DNA from 2 places in the Caballeronia sp. TF1N1 genome. Region 1 is predicted to be linked to the other one. Evidence: riboswitches for the same ligand, from Rfam matches in the RefSeq annotation. Region 1 holds a riboswitch; the other holds the start of a gene.
What was found. A riboswitch is a leader RNA that binds a small molecule or an ion and turns the genes downstream of it on or off. The one in region 1 is predicted to bind cobalamin.
Positions count from the first base shown of each region.

Region 2: it holds a riboswitch for cobalamin, as region 1 does, so the genes downstream of both, LDZ28_RS03080 (TonB-dependent receptor domain-containing protein) here and cobW (cobalamin biosynthesis protein CobW) in region 1, are expected to answer to the same signal.

Region 1 is NZ_CP084627.1:575,297-583,152, forward strand. Features, by position in the region: gene LDZ28_RS16640 (CbtB-domain containing protein) at 1-56, shown strand, start outside; gene LDZ28_RS16645 (CbtA family protein) at 66-848, shown strand; gene LDZ28_RS16650 (DUF1289 domain-containing protein) at 910-1,146, opposite strand; gene LDZ28_RS16655 (cobyrinate a,c-diamide synthase) at 1,143-2,444, opposite strand; gene cobO (cob(I)yrinic acid a,c-diamide adenosyltransferase) at 2,449-3,051, opposite strand; gene LDZ28_RS16665 (cobalamin biosynthesis protein) at 3,048-3,428, opposite strand; cobalamin riboswitch at 3,545-3,796, shown strand; gene cobW (cobalamin biosynthesis protein CobW) at 3,942-5,021, shown strand; gene cobN (cobaltochelatase subunit CobN) at 5,025-7,856, shown strand, end outside.
Region 2 is NZ_CP084626.1:658,900-666,755, reverse strand. Features, by position in the region: gene LDZ28_RS03080 (TonB-dependent receptor domain-containing protein) at 1-1,806, opposite strand, end outside; cobalamin riboswitch at 1,892-2,217, opposite strand; gene LDZ28_RS03075 (ATPase) at 2,453-2,839, shown strand; gene LDZ28_RS03070 (cell division protein ZapA) at 2,836-3,150, shown strand; RNA gene ssrS (6S RNA) at 3,273-3,455, shown strand; gene LDZ28_RS03060 (EVE domain-containing protein) at 3,533-3,991, shown strand; gene LDZ28_RS03055 (SIMPL domain-containing protein) at 4,085-4,816, shown strand; gene lgt (prolipoprotein diacylglyceryl transferase) at 4,844-5,740, opposite strand; gene LDZ28_RS03045 (LysR family transcriptional regulator) at 5,778-6,713, opposite strand; gene ilvD (dihydroxy-acid dehydratase) at 6,826-7,856, shown strand, end outside.

The DNA.
Region 1 (7,856 bases):
ACGTCCACGAATTCGTTCACGATGGCCGGCACTTGCTCGGCTTTCCGTGCCACTGAGGACGGAGCATGATTCGCAACTTGCTTATACGCGGTATGGTCGCGGGACTCGTCGCGGGCCTGATCGGCTTTGGCTTTGCGCGCGGCTTCGGCGAACCTTCAGTTGCTCGGGCTATCGCGTTCGAAGAACAGCACGAGCATGCACAAGCGCCCGCACACGATAATCACGATGAAGCGGCGGCAGCGCAATCGCATAGTCATGGTGATGATGAAGAACTCGTTAGCCGGGACACGCAAGCGGGTTTGGGCTTACTAACGGGCGTGGTGGTGTTCGGCACGGCTTTAGGCGGTATTTTCTCGCTGATCTTTGCCTTGGCTTATGGGCGGCTCGGCTCGTTGCATGCGCGCGGAACGTCGGTTTTGCTTGCGCTCATTGGTTTCTTTAGCGTTGCGCTCGTGCCGTTCATCAAATATCCCCCAAACCCGCCCGCCGTCGGCAATGCCGAAACCATCGGTCCGCGTACGGCGCTTTTCTTCGGCATGGTGGCGATATCAATCGTCGGCGCGGTGTTCGCGGTCTATGCGCAGCGACGCTTGCAGGCGCGTCGCGGCAACTGGAACGCGGCGCTTATTGCGGCGGCTGGTTACGTCGTCTTGATGGTTATCGCGCAAGTGGCACTGCCTTCTGTCGACGAAGTACCCGTCGACTTTTCCGCGTCGTTGTTGTGGAATTTCAGGCTGACTGCCGTCGGTATTCAAGCATTGATTTGGGCAACGCTTGGACTGCTCTTCGGCGCGCTTGCGTCACGTGAACTCGAGCGTCCGGCAGCGCGTCGCATGGCCGCTGCCTGAATCGAATGCTCGATGGATGTCAAAAGGCCCGCGTCGCTTGAGCACGAGCGCGGGCCTTCGTTCATTGCGAGGCCGCGCGCCGCTCAAGCAACTGGTCGAACAACGCGAGCTTCGCGTGATCGTCCATCGTTTTAAAGAACTTAATTTCCTCGCGGCTTCTAAAGCATCCCGCGCACAGGCCGCTCGATGCATCGAGCTTGCACACGCCGGTGCACGGCGAGCCGATTGGTTCCTGCGCGCTGGCGCGTTCGATCATTTCGGCGAGGTCGCGTGGCCCGATTTCGGTCGGTGTCGTCATAGCGCTTCGCCGCGAAAGAGCGCAGCCATTGCCGCAGGATTCGAGGGCCAGTAAGCGTGCATGTAAGTGGCCGTTATCGCGCCATGACGATAAAGCGCTTCGCCCTGCGCACCGGTCGTTGCGTGCGTGGCTGCCGTGAAAGGCTGCATCGATGTCTTGAGCGTCGAATAGTGAAAGGTGTGGCCGGTGAGCGGACCGTGGGCGGTGTCGACTCGTTGCATCGCCAGCCGCGAAAGACGGCGTTGCATGGTGGCGTCGCCGGGAAGGGCGCTTAGCATTGAATGACGATTGCCTTCGACATCCGTCAGTGCGTCGAGCAGGTAGAGCATACCGCCGCATTCCGCGACTACCGCGCGATTGCGCGCGATATGTTTTTTTATCGAAGCGCGCGTGCACGCATTGGAAGCAAGCGTCGCGGCATGAAGCTCGGGGTAGCCGCCGGGCAAGTAGAGCGCATCGACATGGGCGGGTACGGGCTCATCCGCTAGCGGGGAAAAATAGCTGACGCTTGCGCCCGATGCCTTTAGCAAATCGACATTCGCGGGATAAATAAATGAAAACGCGGCGTCCCGCGCGATCGCAATGTGCAATCCGTCGAGAAGACGCGGCGGTTCACTTGGCGTGATGTCGTCGTCGAAGCGAACGAGCGGCGGCAAATCGGCAAGCGTGGTCGCGGCAATGGCATCGGCGGCGCGGTCGAGACGCGCATCCAGGTCCGCCACTTCCCGCGCTTGAGTAAGGCCGAGGTGACGTTCGGGTAGCGCGATATCGTCCGCGTTCGAAAAATGACCGCAATAGCGCAGCCCTTCGGGGATGGCTTCGGCCAGCATCTGTGCATGGCGCGCAGACGCCACGCGATTTGCAAGCACGCCATGAAACGGCACATCGGGCCGATAACGCGCAAGTCCGAACGCAAGCGCGCCGAAGGTTTGCGCCATGCCATGCGCGCCGATTACCGCAAGCACTGGCACATTGAACGCAGCGGCGAGATCGGCGCTGCTCGGCGTGCCATCGAAGAGGCCCATTACGCCTTCGATCAAAATAAGGTCGGCTTCCTTGGCGGCCGCGGAAAGCATCGCGCGGCACGCTTCCAGTCCGACCATCCAAAGATGCAGCGAATAAACGGGCGACCCGCATGCCCGCTCGAGAATCATCGGATCGAGAAAATCCGGCCCGGTCTTGAAGACGCGCACGCGCCTGCCTTGCCGCGTGTGATGACGTGCAAGCGCGGCCGTCACCGTGGTCTTGCCTTGATGCGACGCGCTCGCGCCGATGAAGAGTGCGGGACAGTCTGCCATTGCGTCAGAACTCGACGCCGCGTTGCGCCTTGACGCCCTGCTCGCGATAAGGGTGCTTTACGAGGCGCATTTCGGTGACGAGATCGGCTATTTCTATGAGCTCATCGGCCGCGTGTCGTCCCGTCACGACGACATGCAGCATGGCCGGCCGTGCCTTTAGCACGCCGAGTACTTCCTCAAGCGGCAAATATTCGTACTTGAGCACGGCATTGAGCTCGTCGAGTACGACCATCTGATACTCGCCGCTTTGGATCATGCGTCGTGCTTCGTCCCATCCCTTGCGCGCCGTGGCGATGTCCGCCTCGCGATTTTGCGTGTTCCACGTATAGCCATCGCCCATCGTCACGAAATCGCAATGCGCGATTGCGCCAAGGAAATCGCGTTCCGACGTGTGCAGCGCGCCTTTGATGAATTGCACCACGCCGAGTTTCATGCCGTGCCCGAGCACGCGCATGGCCATGCCGAATGCAGCGGTGGTCTTGCCTTTGCCGTTGCCGGTATTGACGATCAACAGGCCCTTTTCATGGTCGGCGGCGGCCTGCTTTTTCTCATGGCCTTCCTTGCGCCGCTGGGTCATGCGCAAATGCGATTCGGTATCGGTTTTCATGCTTGTTTCTTCGATGGTGTCTCTGCAATAGCGACCGTCACGCCGCCCGCGATAGTCTTGTGCACGACGAGCCGGCCGCCGCTGGCGATGAGCGCGCAAGGCTCGCATACGCCGTCGACATTCAAATGCCGCCTGGCCTGCGATAAGAATTTCCCAGGCGCGCGCTCGATTTGATCGGCGCTAAAGAAATCCACGCGCAATTGATGACGCTCGCAAAATGCGAGCAATCCTGCTTCGTCTTTCTTAGCGTCGATGCTTGCCACGCTGACGATATCGGCAAATGCGAGCGTGCCAAGCGCACCACGCACAGCGCGTTCTATTGCTTCGGCGTTTACGCCGCGGCGGCAGCCGATGCCGATGACGAGCGCGGCGCTCATGCTAAACGAAGCCAATTCATGGAGGTCGACTTGAAAAGCCTTAAGGCGGAGGAAAGATACCATACCGGACGCTTAGGCAGGCACCATGCTTTCTTGACGCCTAACCCCGCTAGCCCTAGACTTTCAATAGTTCAGGTGCTCGCGCGCCAAGTCTTTAGCGCGCAGTTGAACGGGAAACAGGAAGCGCGCGTTCAGGCGAACGCAAGCCAACCTGTGCTGCCCCCGCAACGGTAAGCGAAAGCCACGCATGACATGCGCGGCAAGCCGGTTTCAAAGCCACTGTGCTAGGCGTTCAAAGCGTCCGGCGCGGGAAGGCGAAGCGGCTATTTTCGTCAGCCCGGATACCGGCCAGAATTACCGAAGGGATTTCCTTAGCCGCGGGGTTGCGGCGTATCCCTCAGATCCACCGAGTCGTGCGCTTGTCCATGTCCATGCTGCTGCAAAGGTCGAATAGACCGCATCGCGCACACCATCACGCATAGGGCGCACGCATCAATCAAGCACGGAGCAACGATGCAAACGCGCAAGATCCCCGTCACGGTCGTGACCGGCTTCCTCGGCAGCGGCAAAACCACGCTGATGCGGCACATTCTTTCGAACGCGCAGGGCAAGCGCATCGCGGTCATCGTCAACGAGTTCGGCGAGCTCGGTATCGATGGAGAAATTCTCAAGGGCTGCGGTATCGGTTGCGACGACGAAGCAGGCTCCGCCGAACGCAATCTCTATGAACTCGCGAACGGTTGCTTGTGTTGCACCGTGCAGGAAGAGTTTTATCCGGTGATGGAGCAACTGCTTGAACGGCGCGACAGGATCGATCACGTGTTGATCGAAACGTCCGGGCTTGCCTTGCCCAAGCCGCTCGTGCAGGCCTTCAACTGGCCGTCCATCAAGAACGCCTTCACCGTGGACGCGGTCGTTACCGTGGTCGACGGTCCGGCTGCGGCAAGCGGTCAGTTCGCGGCAAATCCCAGCGCCGTCGATGCGCAGCGCAAGGCCGATCCGAATCTCGATCACGAATCGCCGTTGCATGAGTTGTTCGAGGACCAACTGTCGTCGGCGGATCTCGTCATCGTCAACAAGACCGATCTCATGGATGCCGCCGCGTTGAGCAAGGTCGATGCGCTCGTGCGCCCCGAGATTCCGCCCGAAGTGAAGATCGTTCCCGCGCAGATGGGCAAGCTCGACGTGCATGCGCTGCTCGGCTTGCAATCCGCATCGGAAGAGACCATTCATCTGCGGCACGACCATCATGGCTCGCCCGACGAAGACGGTCATGCGGATCATCATCACGACGAGTTCGATTCCGTGGTGGTCGCAGCGGATGTCGAGTCGCGCGAACAGCTGCTTGCGGCACTGCACGTGCTGGTGGAAAAGCACACGATTTACCGTGTGAAGGGCTTCGCGGCGTTGCCGGGTGCCGCCATGCGGCTCGTCGTGCAAGGCGTGGGGCGACGCTTCGACAGTTACTTCGACAGGCGCTGGAACGAAGGCGAGGCATCGAGTCGCTTCGTGCTTATCGGCGAGGACCTCGACCGCGAAACGCTGCAACGTGCCTTCGTTTCCGCGTTGCAGAACTTACCCGTGCAGGCCTGAGCGATGCATCTGCTGCGCACGACTCCGGGAGGCTTCGTCGACGACGCCGCAGGCGTGATGCGGATCGAGCAGACGCGCGCGCCCATTGTCGTGCTCAGTTCGGCCGATACCACGCTCGCGCTGCTCGCAAGCGTCTTTCCGCGTCTCGGCCCCGGCTTTCCGGAAGTGCGGCTCGCAAATCAATCGTTCCTGCGCCAGAACGCTTCGGTCGACTTTTATGTCGACGACATTCTGCGTCATGCAAAGGTCGTCATCGTCGATCATCTCGGCGGCGAATCGTATTGGCCCTACGGTATCGAGCGTCTCGTCGCTTTGGCAAAGCGCGAAAAGCAAATGCTCGCCATGTTTTCGGGCGATCTTGCGGAAGACCCGAATCTCATCGGCAAGAGTACGGCCGATGCCGCGTTCTGCCGCGACCTGTCGCGCTATTTACGTGAAGGCGGCGCGCGCAATGCCGAAGAGTTTCTACGCGCCATTGCGCATCGCGCGTTCGGTTGGGGACGAGAAGCGCGCGCGCCGAGCGCGTTGCCCGCGGTCGCGATCTATCACCCCGAGCGCGAAAGCGCTTCTAGCGACGATTGGCGCGAACGCTGGACCGAAGGCGCGCCGGTGGTTGCCATTCTTTTCTATCGCGCGCATCTTCAATCAGGCAACACCGCTGTGTTCGATGCATTCATCGAAGCGCTCGAACGCGAGGGCATGAATCCGCTGCCCATTGCGATTGCATCGCTCAAGGAAAGTCTGAGCCGCGAAGTAGTGGAGCGTTTGTGCGCGCAGCATGGTGCATCGCTCGTGCTCAATACCACGGCGTTCGCTGCGGGCGTGATCGGAGAAAGCGAAGCATTCGAAGTGGCCGGCGATGCGCCCGTGATGCAAGTGATCTTGAGCGGGGGCAATCGCGATGACTGGCAGAAGGACCATCAAGGCCTGAATTCGCGTGATGTCGCCATGCACGTGGCGCTCCCCGAGGTGGATGGCCGTATCATCACGCGAGCCGTGAGCTTCAAGGGGCTTGCTTATCGATGCCCGCATACGCAGGTCGATGTGGTGTGTTATCAAGCCGATACCGAGCGCATGCGCTTCGTCGCCGAACTCAGCGCGCGCTGGTGCAAGCTCAGACATACGCCGAACGAGCGCAAGCGCATCGCGCTCGTCTTGGCGAATTATCCGGCGAGCGAAGGGCGCATTGGCAACGGCGTGGGACTGGACACGCCGGCATCGGCCATCAACATCTTGCAGTTGCTCGAGCGTGAAGGCTATCGCTTAGACCAGATTCCCGGGCATGGCGATGCGCTCATCGAAGCGCTTACGCGAGGCGTGACGAACGACCCTGTCGTGCGCGATCTTCGCCCGGCCCTGCAAAGTCTTGCGCTCGAAGATTATCTCGATGCCTATCGCGCGTTGCCGCTGGATGCACGGCAAGCACTGGAAAATATATGGGGCGCGCCTGAAGACGATCCGACGATACGGCGCGGCCGCTTCATGATTGCAGGCTTGCGTTGCGGTGAAGTGTTCATCGGCATTCAGCCTTCGCGCTCGCGCGAGCGCAACGATTATGCGAGCTATCACGATGCCGAGCTCGTGCCGCCGCATGCGTATCTCGCGTTTTATTTTTGGTTGCGCTTGCGTTTCCAGGCCGATGCGCTCGTGCATGTCGGCAAGCATGGCAACCTCGAATGGCTGCCGGGCAAGAGCGTTGCGTTGTCGGCATCGTGCTGGCCCGATCTCATTCTCGGTCCCATGCCGCATCTCTATCCGTTCATCGTGAACGATCCGGGCGAGGGAAGTCAGGCCAAGCGTCGCGCGCAGGCGGTCATCATCGACCATCTGATGCCGCCGCTCACGCGAGCCGAAAACTATGGGCCGTTGCAGGATCTCGAACGACAAGTGGACGAATACTACGAAGCGCTCATGGTCGATACGCGCCGCGCGAAGCTGCTGCGCAAGTCCATCCTCGCGAACATCGTCGAGAACAGATTGCATGAGGAACTCGGGCTCGACGCACCGGGCGACTTGCAGGGTGAAGACACACTGCTTACGCGTGCCGATGCCTATCTGTGCGAACTCAAGGAAGCGCAGATACGCGATGGCTTGCATGTGTTCGGCGTATCGCCCGAAGGCGTGCAAAGGCGCGATACGCTGCTCGCATTGGGCCGTTTTCCGACCGGCGACGGACGCGGTGCGAATGCAAGTCTCATCACGGCCATGGCGCGCGATCTCGCGCTCGGTGAAGCGTTCGATCCGCTCGATGCCGACTGGGCGGCGCCATGGAATGGACCTCGCCCCGACGCGCTTCAAAACGCGGTCGACGCGCCTTGGCGGCATCATGGCGATACACGCGAACGCCTCGAATCGTTAGCGTTGCAACTATTCCAAGGCGATGCCGAATCGCCGGGGCCGCAAACGACGCTGGTGCTCGAACGCTTGCAAGGCGATGTGCTCGCGCGTCTTGACGCGTGTGGTCCGCAAGAGCTCGAGCAACTGAAGCGCGGGCTTGAGGGCCGCTTCGTGCCGCCTGGTCCGAGCGGTTCTCCATCGCGCGGCAGACCGGACGTGTTGCCTACCGGACGCAATTTTTATTCGGTCGACACACGCGCATTGCCGACGCAGGCCGCGTGGTCCATCGGCCTCAAGTCGGCCAATCTGCTGGTGGAAAGACACGTGCAGGATCACGGCGATTTCCCGCGCGCCATCGGCCTTTCCGTGTGGGGCACGGCGACCATGCGCACTGGCGGCGACGATATGGCCCAGGCGTTCGCACTGATCGGCGTACGGCCGAAGTGGGCGGCGGGAAGCAATCGCGTGACGGACTTCGAGATACTGCCAATCTCCATC
Region 2 (7,856 bases), on a different contig from region 1:
GTTCCGGTCGAAGAGGTTGTCGACACGCGCGCTCACGTACCACGACTTCGTGATGTCATAGCGCGCCGACAGATTCACGACGCCATAGCCCGCGAGCGTCGAATCGTAATCGCTGCGCGCACCGCTCACGATCCACTCGCCACCCACGCGCCAGCTTCCTATCGAGCGATGCGCGCTGAAACTCGCGAAACGCCGCGCACGGCGCGTCAGGTCCTGATTGCCGGTTTCATCGACGGGATTCTGGAACGTCACGCCCGCGCGCAAATCAGTGGCGCCGACATGCCCTGCCCACGATCCCTCGACGCCCTGCACCTTCGCGCGTCCGACGTTCTGCGCGATATAGAAGCCGCTGCCGTCCGATACGTAATCGATCAGATTCGAATAGCGCGTCTGAAACGCCGTCACGCGCAGCACGCCCACTTGGTCCGATGCGTACTGCAGCGCCGCTTCCACCGAATGACTGCGCTCGGGCTGAATGGACGGATTGCCGCTGAACGGATAGTAGAGATCGTCGAAGCTCGGCGCGCGGAACGACGCCGCGTAACTCGCGCTCGCGCGCCAGTGCGTGTCGATGTTGTACGCATAGCCCAGATAGTAGCTGTTCGCGCCGCCGAAATCGGAATACTGGTCGTGGCGCAGATTGGCCTGCACTTCGCTCGGACCGAAGCGTCCCACATAGCCCGCGTACACCGAATTCACGTGACGATCCGGCGCGCTGAACTGATCCGAATCGAGCGTCTGGTCGAGATGCTCGTAACCGAACAGGAGCTTGTGCGCCTCCGTCAGGCGAAAGTCGTTCTGCCACAGATACTGGCGATCCTCGGAATTGAAGCGGCTCGTATAGATGCCGTTCTGCTCGATGTTCGCGCGGTCCTGTCCCTGCGCGACCGTGAAATGCGTGGTCCACTGGTCCGTGATACGGCCGTTCGCAAACACCGATGTCGACCGCACGCGACTGTGCGAATCGTTGAGATCGCCGGGCAAGCCGTAGGCATCGTCGAAACTGTCGATGCCGTTCGACTGATAGAAGCGCACGCCCGCGTCCCATTTGTCGCCGAACTTGTGGCGCAGCGTGGCCGCGATGCTTTCGTTCAGATAACCGTTCGCGTTCGGATTGGCGTTGGGCGCGAGCGCGGGATCGATCGACGAGAAACCATCGGTCTTCTCGCGCGATACGTTGAAGCTGAAGGTCGTGCGGCCTTCTCTATCGAGCGCGCCGGAAACGCCCGCCGCTTGCCGCTGCGTGTGATAGCTGCCGTATTCCGTCTCGAAGTAGAAGCGCGGCGGATGCGCCTCGCCGTCTTTCGTGAAGATCTGCACGACGCCGCCGATCGCGCCCGAGCCGTACAGCGCCGACACGTTGCCGTTCACGACTTCGATGCGGTCGATCTGATCCGGCATGATCTGCGCAAGCTGCGCCGAGCCGAGCGATGCGGACTCCACACGCACGCCGTCGATCAAAACGAGCGATTGCGTCGAGGACGCGCCGCGTATGAACGCGCTTGCATTCGCTCCCGGGCCGCCATTGCGCGTCACCTGCACGCCGGGCGCAAGACCGATGACGCCGAGCGCGTCGTAGGCATTGCTATCGGCGATATCCTGGGCGTCGAAGAGCGAAGTCTGCGCGATCGTATCGGCGAGAGGTTGCGCGGTGCGCGTCGCGGTCACGACGACGGGCGCGAGCGGCGGTTGCGAGGCTTCGTCCGCGAGCGCTTCATGAGCGAGCAGCCATGTGTTGAGGGCGACGAGCGCAGCGCGTTCGATCGTTTTGCGTCTGCCCGCGTGTCGGGCAAGTGGCGATACCATGCGTGAAATGTTCCCATGCGTAGGCTGGCGCGACCTCGCTCCCCGCAAGGCCAATGCGCGACGAGCGCGCTCGAATGCGAACAGACGAACGCGCTGAACAGTTGGCCGGTATCCGGGCTGGCGACACACCGTCCCGCCTTCCCACGCATGAAGCGCAGTGGCATCGACACGTTCTTCGCCTTGCCTGCGTCGAGCGGCGGATTCTTGCGAATCAGACAGACTCGCAAGCAAACTCACACGACGGCGCGGCGAAAAACGCGCAAGGGACGACTTGCAACTTGCGTTGCGGTCGCTTACCGTTGCGGGGGCAGCACAGGTTGGCGTGGCCTTGGCGGCGCCGCTTCCTGTTTCCCGTTTGACTGCGCCCGCAAAAGAAATGCGGACGCGAGCACCAAAAGTGCGGCAAGTGTAGGAGCGCGATTCAGGACCGTCAAGAAACGACCCTGGCCGATCATCGCAAGACACACGGCTCACGACGAACCAACTAGAACCCGCCGTCGCAACACATCGGCAGCGCCCGCGCTTTCCACACACGAATGCATCGCGATGCACGCATGATCGCGTGCTGTTACGTCTCGAAACGAGACAATTATCGGAAGCTCCGTTGAACCGCGCTAGAATGCGAGGTCTTTAGAGGACGCAGCACATGCTCAACGAACTCGAATCACTGTCAGGAAATATCGGCCGGCTGATCCAGATCAGCGAGCGGCACAATCAGGCGCGTCTCGCGCTTGAAGCACAAATCGAACAACTGCGTAGCGACTACGCGAACGTGCAGGCAGAGCTCGTGCAAATGCGCGAAGAGCGCGACACGCTCCAAGCCGAACGCGATTCCCTCTCGGCCAAGATCGACGACGCGCAGGTCCGCCTGAACGCGATTCTCGAAAAGTTGCCGCGCGGCAAGTCCGCGAATCATGCCGAGACGGAAAATCAGCTCGATCTCCTCGATGCCCGTTCTCACGATGTGCAAGCCGCGCACGAGCATGCGCACGCGGGAGAGCACAGCGAGCATCATCACGGAGAGAAGGCATGACGACCACGCAGATCGAAGTATCCATTCTCGGCCAGCAATATCGCCTCGCCTGTTCGCCGGAAACCGAAGGCGCGCTGCGGGAAGCGGTGGCACGGGTCGACGCCGAGATGAACAAGGTGCGCAATGCAAGCAACGTGCGCGGGCAAGACCGCATCGCGGTGATGGCCGCGCTTTCACTCGCTTCCGAATTGCTGAGGCTGCAAGAAAGCGTGCGTCATGGCGAGGCCTTCCCCGCCGAGGAAATTCGCCGCACGATGCACTCCATGAACGAACAGCTTGGTGCTGTCATCGCGCAGTATGAAGTGCAGTGACCGAAGTGCCGCCACGCCGCTCCTTGGCGAACGCTAATCGGTCGCGCGATGTCAATCGAAAAAAGAAACTGCGCAATTGGTGTCGAGAGGCTGCATTAGACATTCGATTGGTGTAGAGTGACTACTCCCTGCCTGGTTCGCCAAGGTCATATATTCCTTGAACCAATGCTACATTGGCACGGTTGTGGAAACTTGCAGCACGGGCGCGCGCGTCACTCTGTCTGATGTACCCGAAGTGTTGCTTACTGCGACCAATCTTGAACCCAGGTTCAGGATGCCGGCCTAGCGGCCGAGGTGGGGACCCTACTCCAGCGGCATCGGTTCATACCGATGCCGTTTGCTTTTGTCGAGCCCGTTTTAAAACCCCGTTGCCGAATCCATCATGCGCTACTGGCTGATGAAGTCCGAACCGGACGAAGCGAGCATCGATCATCTCGCGCACGCGCCGAAGAAAACCCTCCCGTGGACGGGCGTGCGCAACTATCAGGCGCGCAACTTCATGCGCGACCAGATGCAAGTCGGCGACGGCGTGCTCTTCTATCATTCGAGTTGCCCGGAGCCGGGCATTGCGGGCATCGCCAAAGTCTGTTCTACGGCCTATCCCGATCCCACTCAGTTCGACGCCAAAAGCCCGTACTTCGACGCCAAGTCCACGCAGGAGACGCCGCGCTGGATGCTCGTCGATGTGCGCTTCGTCAAGAAGACGCTGTTGATTCCGCTCGCGACATTGCGCGAACACGCGGAACTCGCCGACATGCAAGTGCTCGCGCGCGGTAATCGGCTGTCGATCACGCCCGTGACCGAGGCGCAGTGGCGCTTCATAACCGAGCGTCTGGTCTAGGGCGCGCGAATCGTTCAAGGGAACTAAGGGAACGAACGAAGCGCCTAAGTGCGGTCGCGAATCACGCGATGCTCTTGCACTCGGAGTCCTTAGATGATCGACAAGAAAACCGCCGCCGCCCTCGCCTTCGTCGCGATGTCGAGCGCCGCGCTCACGCTTCCGCTTTCGGCCGCCGCTCAGACGGTAATTACCAATCCGCAGCCATCCGGCGTGCTTTCGCTATCCGCGCAAGCCAGCGCGCAAGTGCCGCAAGATGTCGTCAACATCACGCTGTTCTACGAGCAGGAAGCGGCCGATCCATCGTCGCTCACCACCACGCTCAATCAGCGCGCCGAAGCCGCATTGCGCGAAGCAAAAGGCGTCGACAACGTGACCGCGAAAAGCGGCTCGTTCACGGTTTATCCGAGCACGGATCGCGACGGCAAGATCTCCGCGTGGCGCGGCCGCACGGAGGTCGTGCTGGAATCGCACGACTTCGCGGCGGCGTCCAAGCTCGCGGGCAAGATGAGTAACGCCATGCAAGTCGGCAGCGTCGCGTTCTCGCTGTCGCCCGAAGCGCAGCGCGCCGCCGAGCAGAAGCTCTCGACTCAGGCCATCGAGTCGTTCCGCAAGGAAGCGCAGGCCGCGAGTCAGGCGTTCGGTTACGCCAACTTCACGATCCGCGAAGTGAACGTGGGCCACAGCGGCGCGGGTCCGCGCCCGGTGATGATGATGCAGGCCCGCTCGCTTGGCGCGGACGCGAAGGTCGGCGCGCCGATGGCGCTCGAAGCCGGCACGACGACGGTGACCGTCGACGTGTCGGGTTCGGTGCAAATGGGGCGATAACTGCTGTGCCGGAGAACGCGGCGTGATTTACGCCGCGTTGCCGGACACGCGTTTCTGACGTTTGTACGCCCACACCATCATGACGATGCCCGCGACGATCATTGGCAGCGAGAGCCATTGGCCCATCGAAAAGCCGAGCGCGAGGAGTCCGAGATAATCATCCGGCTCGCGCGCGAATTCCACCGTGAAGCGCGCGAGTCCATAACCGATCAGAAACAACGCCGACACTGCGCCCACCGGCCGCGGTTTGCGCGCGAAGAGGTAGATCACCGCAAACAGCACGAGCCCTTCCAGCGCGATTTCATACAACTGCGACGGATGGCGCGGCAGCATGTGATAGCGCGAGAAAATCTCCGAGAGATTGTATTGCGCATCGAACTGCGGATGCTTCGCGAGCCAGATGGCGTCGTCGTTGGTGGAGTTTTGGAAGAGCATGGCCCAGGGCGCGGCCGGGTCGGTCACGCGGCCCCATAACTCACCGTTGATGAAGTTGCCGAGACGCCCCGCCGCCAGTCCGAGCGGCACCATCGGCGCGACAAAATCCGTCACCTGCAGCCACGTGCGCTTGCGCTGAAACGCGAACAAGACCATCGCGAGCGTCACGCCGAGAAAGCCGCCGTGAAACGACATGCCGCCTTCCCACACCTTGAAGATATCGAGCGGATGCGCGAAGTAATAACTCGCCTTGTAGAACACCACATAGCCAATGCGGCCGCCGAGAATCGTTCCGAGTACGCCGTAAAACAGCATGTCGTCGATGTCCTTGACGGTCCAGCCTTGCGCGGCGACATGCGGCAAGCGCAGACGCAATCTGCCGATGGCAATGGCCGAAATGAACGCAACGAGATACATGAGGCCGTACCAGCGCACGGCGAGCGGTCCGAGATGGATCGCGACGGGATCGAAATTGGGATGTATGAGCATCGTGTAATGGAAGAGCCAGGCGAACTTCAAAGGCGAATCATACGGCAACGACGGCAGCAGCCTGCGCGCGCACGATCTCGATGAGCCGGCTCAACACCGGACTCACTTCGGCCGCGCGCCACACGAGCCCGGTTTCGACCACGGGCCCCGGTTCCCGCAACGGGCGATACACCACGCCCGTGCGCCGCAGATGCCGCACCGACTGCGGCACGAGCGCGACGCCCATGCCGGCGGACACGAGGCTCACGATGGTCTGCATCTGTATCGCCTCTTGTCCGATGCGCGGCGTCAAACCTGCCGCGCCGTAGCAGCCCATAATGATGTCATACAAACCCGGCGCGAGACGCCTTGGAAAGACGACGAGCGGCGCGCTGGCCAAGTCGTGCAGATCGACGGGCGTCTCGGTCCATTCGGCGGCGCCCTGCCCGAGTTCCTGCGCGGCATCCGTCGACATGGCGATGACGAGCGGCTCGCGCGCAATCGGCAGATACGAAAGCGTCATGGCGTGACGCGGCGGCAGCGGCGGAATCACGAGACCGGCATCGATACGGCCGGCCACGAGTTCGTCTATCTGAACGTCGCTGGTGGCTTCCGTGAGTTGCAGACGCACGCCTGGATAACGCGCATTGAATTCGCGCAGTAACGCTGGCAAAAGGCCGTAATCCGCCGTGGAGACGAACGCGAGCGAGAGCACGCCCGCCTCGCCGCGCGAAAGCGACTGCGCGAGCGGACGCAAGGCGTCGGCGGCGGCAAGCAGGCGGCGCACCTCGGGCAACAGATCGCGGCCAACCGGCGTCAGTTCGACCGTGCGCCGCGTGCGTTCGAACAGCACGACGCCGAGCGCGTCTTCCAGCGCACGGATGGCCTGCGAGAGCGGCGGCTGCGTCATGGCGAGGCGCGCGGCGGCGCGGCCGAAGTGCATCTCCTCGGCGACGGTCACGAAGTAGCGCAGCAGGCGGAGTTCGACTGGCATCGATATGTTTTGCGACTCAATAGACCCTGAATAATATATTGGACAGATACATCGACGACACTGCATTCTTCCTGCACCACACCAAAAACCACGATCCCCTCAGGAGGCAGCCATGCCCTTCAATCGCCGCTCGAAACACATCACGCAGGGCGTCGCACGTTCGCCCAACCGCTCGATGTACTACGCCCTCGGTTACAAGGAGGAAGACTTCGACAAGCCGATGATCGGTATCGCCAACGGTCACTCCACCATCACGCCGTGCAACGCGGGTCTGCAGCGTCTCGCCGATGCCGCCGTCGAATCCATTCGCAAGTCCGACGCGAATCCGCAAATCTTCGGGACGCCGACCATTTCGGACGGCATGTCGATGGGCACCGAAGGCATGAAGTACTCGCTCGTCTCGCGCGAAGTCATCGCCGACTGTATCGAAACGGCCGTGCAGGGACAGTGGATGGACGGCGTGGTCGTGATCGGCGGCTGCGACAAGAATATGCCGGGCGGCATGATCGGCCTCGCGCGCATGAACGTGCCGGGCATCTATGTGTACGGCGGCACCATTCGGCCGGGCAACTGGAAGGGCAAGGACCTGACCATCGTGTCGTCGTTCGAGGCGGTCGGCGAGTTCACGGCCGGGCGCATGTCGGAGGAAGATTTCAAGGGTGTCGAGAAGAACGCGTGTCCGTCCACCGGTTCGTGCGGCGGCATGTACACGGCCAACACCATGAGCTCCTCGTTCGAGGCGCTCGGCATGTCGCTGCTCTATTCCTCGACGATGGCGAACCCGGATCAGGAGAAGGTCGATTCCGCCGGCGAATCGGCGCGCGTGCTCGTGGAGGCCGTGAAGAAAGATCTGAAGCCGCGCGACATCATCAACAAGAAGTCGATTGAAAACGCCGTGGCGCTCATCATGGCGACGGGCGGTTCCACCAATGCCGTACTGCACTATCTGGCTATCGCGCATGCGGCGGAAGTCGAATGGAGCATCGACGACTTCGAGCGCATGCGCAAAAAAGTGCCGGTGATCTGCGACCTGAAGCCGTCGGGCCAATATGTCGCAACCGACTTGCACAAGGCGGGCGGCATTCCGCAGGTGATGAAGATCCTGCTCGATGCGGGCATGCTGCACGGCGACTGCATCACGAT